3 regions of the Paenibacillus sp. FSL R7-0216 genome follow, and region 3 is predicted to be linked to each of the others. Evidence: predicted binding sites of a transcription regulator. Region 3 holds the regulator's gene; each other region holds the start of a gene.
What was found. Region 3 encodes LexA, which represses DNA repair genes until DNA is damaged. Its sites were predicted from a motif close to CGAACATATGTTCG; they were not measured.

Region 1: the regulator LexA is predicted to act here: its motif matches at 848-861, upstream of MKZ15_RS06500 (putative DNA modification/repair radical SAM protein).
Region 2: the regulator LexA is predicted to act here: its motif matches at 1,157-1,170, upstream of MKZ15_RS15265 (DNA polymerase IV).

The regions. Positions count from the first base shown of each region.
Region 1 covers NZ_CP150222.1:1,504,330-1,506,604, forward strand. Annotated here, with positions in the region: gene MKZ15_RS06495 (response regulator) at 1-550, shown strand, start outside; gene MKZ15_RS06500 (putative DNA modification/repair radical SAM protein) at 895-2,220, shown strand; gene MKZ15_RS06505 (TIGR03915 family putative DNA repair protein) at 2,205-2,275, shown strand, end outside.
Region 2 covers NZ_CP150222.1:3,335,970-3,338,244, forward strand. Annotated here, with positions in the region: gene MKZ15_RS15265 (DNA polymerase IV) at 1-1,136, opposite strand, end outside; gene MKZ15_RS15270 (hypothetical protein) at 1,320-2,123, shown strand; gene MKZ15_RS15275 (ATP-dependent DNA ligase) at 2,195-2,275, shown strand, end outside.
Region 3 covers NZ_CP150222.1:2,784,185-2,786,459, forward strand. Annotated here, with positions in the region: gene MKZ15_RS12560 (LysM peptidoglycan-binding domain-containing protein) at 140-436, opposite strand; gene lexA (transcriptional repressor LexA) at 715-1,341, shown strand; gene MKZ15_RS12570 (hypothetical protein) at 1,448-1,600, opposite strand; gene glnA (type I glutamate--ammonia ligase) at 1,826-2,275, opposite strand, start outside.

The DNA.
Region 1 (2,275 bases), 1.3 Mb from region 3:
GGAACGAATCGGACAGTTTCAAGACGAAGTGAAGGCACATATGAAGCACTATTTGAAGGTGCCTTTTCAGATCGTCCATTCAGGTCTGAACAACGATTTCAAGATGGTGCCGCAGGTGGTCATGCGCATGAAGCAGGCCTCCGATTCGCCGGTCACCTTGCTGGATCCAGCGAAGGGCAGCGGGGAGAAGGCAATCGATGTTGCCTTGCAGTACATCAAGGAGCACTACAACGAGGATCTCTCCCTGGAAAAGGTCGCCTCCATCGTCTACCTGAACTCGGCCTATTTCAGTCAGCTGTTCAAGCAGAAGGTCGGGCTTGGCTACAAGGAGTACGTGACCTCGCTCCGGCTGGAGCAAGCGAAGCAACTCCTGCTGAACCCGAAGCTGAAGGTCGCGGAAATCGCCGAATACATCGGCTATCAGGACATGCGGCATTTTACGCAGATGTTCCGCAAGAAATATAACGTGACGCCCAATGAGTACCGGCAGCAGCAGAACATTAATATTTTGCTGGCTAGCGGCGGGATGAAGGAGTCGCAGGTGAAGTGACAAACGGGATTGCCGGGACTGCCGGGATTACTGGGATTACTCGGACTGTCGGGACTGCTGCTTTCGTGCTCTTGACCAAAAACCTGCAATTTTACATCTTTTTTCGCGGAATAGACTGTCCTGGAGAAAAAGCCTGTAAAATACAGTTTTTTTCGTGTCATAGATGGAAATCGGCCAGTTGGCCGCAAAAACCTGCACTTTTGCAGGTTTTTTGCTTTTTAGGGGACCTTTGGCGGCAAAAGCCTGCACAATTGCAGGTTTTTCCTCATACTAGTCGTGAGAGGAAGTTCATTGACGAGAACGTATGTTCGTAATATAATGCAGCCAAAAGGGAGGCTGCAGGAATGAATCTATATGACAAGCTGACCATCTTGACGGATTCGGCCAAATATGATGTATCGTGTTCTTCCAGCGGGGTTGAACGGGGAAGCGGGGCGAACGGCGACAGCCGGACGGTAGGAAACACCGTCGCTTGCGGCATTTGTCACAGCTTTGCCGCCGACGGACGTTGCATTTCGTTGCTCAAGCTGCTGATGACAAACGCCTGCATTTATGATTGCAAATATTGCGTTAACCGCCGATCTAACGACACGCGCCGCGCTGCATTCACGCCGGAGGAGCTGGCGGAGCTGACGATGCATTTCTACCGCCGCAACTACATCGAGGGCTTGTTCCTCAGCTCCGGGATCATGCGCAGCCCGGATTATACGACAGAGCAACTGATCCGGACGTTGGAGCTGCTGCGGAACCACTACGGGTTCGGCGGCTATATTCACGTGAAGGCGATACCCGGTGCCGATCCGGCGCTGATAGCCCGGCTTGGGCTGCTTGCGGACCGGATGAGCGTAAACATCGAGCTGCCGTCGCAGCACAGCTTGCTTCAGCTTGCGCCGGATAAGAGCAAGGAGGCGATCCTGAAGCCGATGCGCGCCATCCGTCAGGGCATCCGCGAGAACGGTACCGATCTCGTGAAATACCGTCACGCCCCCCGGTTTGTGCCCGGCGGGCAAAGTACGCAGCTTATCATCGGGGCTACGCCGGACAGCGATCTCAGCATCCTCAACCTGACGGAGGCGCTGTATCGCAAATATGAGCTGAAGCGGGTGTATTATTCCGCCTACACACCGGTGGCGGAGCATACACTGCTGCCGTCGCTGGATACCAAGCCGCCTCTGCTGCGGGAACACCGCTTGTACCAGGCGGACTGGCTGCTGCGGTTCTACGGCTTTGAAGCCAAGGAGCTGCTCGAGGAACGCACGCCAAATTTTAATTTATTCATGGATCCGAAATGCCATTGGGCAGTCCAGCATATCGATCGTTTTCCGGTGGAAGTCAATACGGCTCCTTATGAAACGCTGCTGCGCGTCCCGGGGATCGGAATACGAAGCGCTAAACGGATCGTGGCTGCGCGGCGAACAGGGCGGCTTGATTTTCATGGCTTGAAGAAGCTAGGGGTCGTGTTGAAGCGGGCGCAATACTTCCTCACATGTTCTGGACGTCGGCTGGAAGGACTGAAGGTGAACGAAAGCACGATTCTAAGATCCTTGTTGTCTCGCAAGGAAATCGACATGTTCCTGCCGCAGCCGAAGGTGGAGCAGCTGTCGCTGTTCTCCGACGAGGAGTTGGCGGGGACGGCAGGAAGGGAGCTCGGAGCATGGCTGCTTGGATAAAGGAAGCGGCTTACGCTTATGATGGGAGCTTCGACGGTCTGCTAACCTGTGTGTT
Region 2 (2,275 bases), 550 kb from region 3:
TTGGGTCGATCATCGAACAACGTGATCTGATATTCTTCAGCCCCCACCAACCCGGATAGAGAAACGCCAACCTGACGAATCGGCTCGCCGTTCCAATGTCGGCGGAACAGTTGTATCACCCCGTCGTACACCTGTTTGGTAACGTTGGTCGGATCGGGCAATTTCATTTGTCTCGAGAATCCAGTCGGGTGGTCAAAATCCGCCCCCCTGCAGCCAACGTTAACGACCCCACCCATAAAACCTAGCTCGCGGCAACGCATGCAAACAAGTTCCGTTAATTCGAGCAATACAACCTTTACCTCGTCTAGTTTGTAGTAGTCGCGTGGTAAGGTCATCATGTGCCCGACTGACTTTGGTGGGACTTGGTGCGTCCCCGGCTTTACGGGACTATCATCAATTCCGTTCGCAATCCGCCAATACATTTCGGCCTGTATGTCTGAGTTTTTGCCGAACTTCTGCCGCATCATCTGTTTCAACTTGCCTAAAGGAGTCTGAGCGACATTACCGATTGTGTGTAGCCCCATAGACATAAAATGCCGGTGCATCCGACTGCCGACCATAAACATATCGCTGACGGGTCGCGTCCAAAGTGTTTCTGGTAACATTTCTTTGGTCAAGGTGTATATGCCGGACGGATTTTTTTTGGCGTAATTATCACAGGCTGTCTTTGCAAGAATCTTTGTCTCGGCAATCCCAAAGCGGGTGCGGACCCCGCTGGTGGCCTGGACATGTGTCTGAATTATTCGGGCAAGTTCCTCCGGCGAATTGGCAAATAGATGCATTGACCCAGTTACATCAATAAATTGCTCGTCGATGCTGTACGGCTCGACCAGGTCTGTGTAGCTTTTGTAAATGTCCGTGATCTGCATCGAAACATTGATGTAAGTCTGCATCCGCGGCTTAATTACGACGAGATCGGGACATTTAGCTAAAGCCGTTCCCAGCGTCTCCGCCGTCGTCACCCCGAATCCTTTGGCGATCGGGCAGGCGGCAAGGATGATTCCCGATCGACGTTCCGGATCTCCAGCCACGACCAACGGACGGTCTTGGTACTGCGGGTTCTCAGCCTTCTCTACACTGGCATAAAAGGACTGGCAATCACCAAGCATGATAATACGCTTAGCTGATTTCACCATCATTCCTCCTCACAATAATACGAACGTTTGTTTGTATTATATGCGAATATATGTTCTTTATTCAATGAGAAAAATTCCCTCTAGGATTCGACTTCAATATGCATATATAGACAATTTTGTATGGACAAGTTCGAATAACATTAATATTATTTTTTTGTAAATAAAAATATTGGAGGAATAATTATGATGTTAAGTCGATCAATCAAGTTTGCCGTATCAATGTTGCTTCTCTTCTGTCTTTCATTTCAATTATCACCGTTATCACCATTAGTAAAAGCTGAGGAACAATATGTAGCCCTCTTAGATGGCAAACCTATTAAAGCTGGAACAAACCAAAATAATATCCTAGAAAGTACTACATTAATGACGGATAATGATGAGTCAACATTTCTTTCTTTTGCATACGTCCAGGATAGTGCAACAGCAAGGGACACGTTGATTTACGACTTTGATAAACCAACAGATATTAGCGCATATAAAATGCAGATTCTTAACTACAATGATGGGCCGATTAGCATGGTATTTTATGATAGTGAGGGTAACGAAATCGGAACCTTTTATCGGCAAATCCTTAAAGGTGATAGTGGGATCTACAATTTCCCACAAACATACACAAATGTTTCAAGAGTTTTTTTGGGTCACAGAGGATCTATTACATATAAAGTTGCAGAATTGAATTTATACCATACAATTACTGAACAGCCAGAACCAGAGCCAGAACCAAATCCTCAACCGCAACCATCTGGTGACCGGGCTATTTTAGTAGTCACGATGACGACTGGATTAGAAAAAGAATATGATCTTTCAATAAGCGAAGTAAATGCCTTCATTAATTGGTATGACGCAAAAGACGCCGGCGCTGGTCCATCCAAGTATGCAATTGATAAACACAATAACAACAAAGGGCCGTTTAGTAAGCGAACTGATTATGTGATCTTCAATAACATTCTGACGTTTGAAGTAAATGAATACCGCATGAGCGAATAGAAACCCGATTCCACAACTTACCGCCTCTCTCTCGAACAGCCGAGCGCTATAATCGATAGAGAGGTGTTTTTATGTTTATTGATCCGATGTTACTCGCAACAGCGCCGGGCCCGTTTAGTGACCCACGTTTCATTTATGAGCCCAAGATAGAT
Region 3 (2,275 bases):
TATGCTTCCCATGGTGTTACACAGGGCATTAATTCTTACTTTGACATGAGAAAAAGAGCTTGTCAAGGCGACGGCAACCCCATCCCGCATCCTTGAAACAAGCTCTGGTTCTTCCTATATATCATAACTCGGTTAACCTCTAATGTTTGTTGGGCAACATCAGCGTATCTCCCGCTTGAATCGAGCTGGTACCGAGCCCATTGGTCCGCATCAACTTCTGAATGTAGACTCGCGTATCTTGACCTTGAGGCTTATGAGCCACGGCAATTTCCCACAAGGTATCTCCAGGCATCACTACAACATATTCTGCCCGCTCTTCCGTCGCGGAGTTGTCGATGGACGCTGCAAAGGCCTGTACCATACCGGTGCATGTGATGCTGAGAATGATCAGAAGCACGGCAATTTTGGACAATCTACTCTTCAGAAATGTACTCATATGTAATCTTCTTTCCATAGGACGACGAAAAGAAGGTTGTTCGTAGATGCTTTGATAGGAACTGTATTTCAACATATAACCATCACTCCAAACAAGTGTTCTGTTTTATGTAATCAATATAACACGAACATTTGTTTGATTCAATAGTTTTTTCGAACGGTTGTTCCTATTTTTTTAGCTTTCGTATATTGATCTCTCTTTTTAGAACTAATGTTTGTACGAACGGAAGTTCTGTGTTATAATTTTTCCAAACGTTACTAAATGGGGTTGATCCGTACATGTCAAAGGTATCGAGCCGGCAACAGGCCATTCTTGAATTCATTCGCAACGAAGTACGCGCCAAAGGTTATCCACCTTCCGTACGTGAGATAGGGGAAGCCGTCGGATTGGCGTCCAGTTCCACCGTTCACGGCCATCTGGACCGCCTGGAGAAGAAAGGGTTCATCCGGCGCGACCCGACGAAGCCGCGTGCCATCGAGTTGTTGGGCCAAGAAGAGTCGGAGAATTACAATTTGTTTGCACATAGCATTGCCCGCGTTCCCGTTGTCGGGAAAGTAACTGCAGGCATGCCGATCACGGCAACGGAGAATATTGAAGATTATTTTCCCCTGCCAGAGCATTACGCTGCTGACGGAGAAGTATTCATGCTTTCCGTGGTTGGCGACAGCATGATCGAAGCCGGAATACATAGTGGGGATTATGTGATCGTCCGCCAACAGCAAACGGCCAACAACGGAGAGATCGTTGTAGCCATGACGGAAGATGACGAGGCGACGGTCAAGACGTTTTATAAAGAGAAAGACCATATTCGCTTGCAGCCGGAGAATTCAACGATGGAACCGCTTCGTTTGAAGCATGTGACCATCCTGGGGAAAGTCGTCGGTCTGTTCCGCGACTTGCACTAATTTTCTAAATATGCGGTAATGATAACATCAAACAGGACGAAGCGATGGGTTTATATCGACTTCGTCCTGTTTGGTTTATCCGCCTTACGCATTCCCTTCCCCCTTACTAATCCCATTCGAGGTCCAGGAAGTGCATTAGATTGTAGCCTGTCTTTTCGCGGCGGCCGCGTGTGCCCCAACCAAATCCGGCACGTTCTGCTATCCACCACTGCTTTAACCGGTAGCGACGGCGTTGGTATCTTTTCAATTCGGTCACCATGTGACTACCTCCTTAATTCAATTCATCTCCCCCATCCTTTGCGCTTAGCTTGACCCAATACTTTCAAACGTATGTAAATAGGAACAAACCATTTGATGTCAAATCATTATCATTGGTCGCACATCTTGTCCTAATACTTGATTCAACGTACCCAGATACATGGATGCGTTTTACAAAAAAAAATCCCCCAACGCCAGGCGTTGAGGGATATGCGTAAACTTATTCTTAATACAATGTCATATATTGATCGCGTTCCCATTGATGAACTTGGGTACGGAAGATGTCCCATTCGATTTCTTTCAACTCGTAGAAATGAGTCAACGCATGGTCACCCAACGCTTCGCTGATAATTTCGCTTCGCAGCAGTTCGCCAAGCGCTTCCTTCAAGTCGGACGGAAGACTTGGGATTCCTTCTTCCACGCGTTCTTCCTCAGACATCACATAGATGTTGCGATCGACTGGATCAACAAGCGGGAGCTCCTTCTTGATGCCATCCAGGCCCGCTTTCAACATCACAGCCAAAGCTAAGTAAGGATTAGCAGCCGGGTCCGGGTTGCGCACTTCAACGCGTGTGCTAAGGCCGCGGGAAGCTGGAATTCGGATCATTGGGCTGCGGTTGCTCGAAGACCAGGCCACATAGCAAGGTGCTTCATAACCAGGCACTAGACGTTTGTA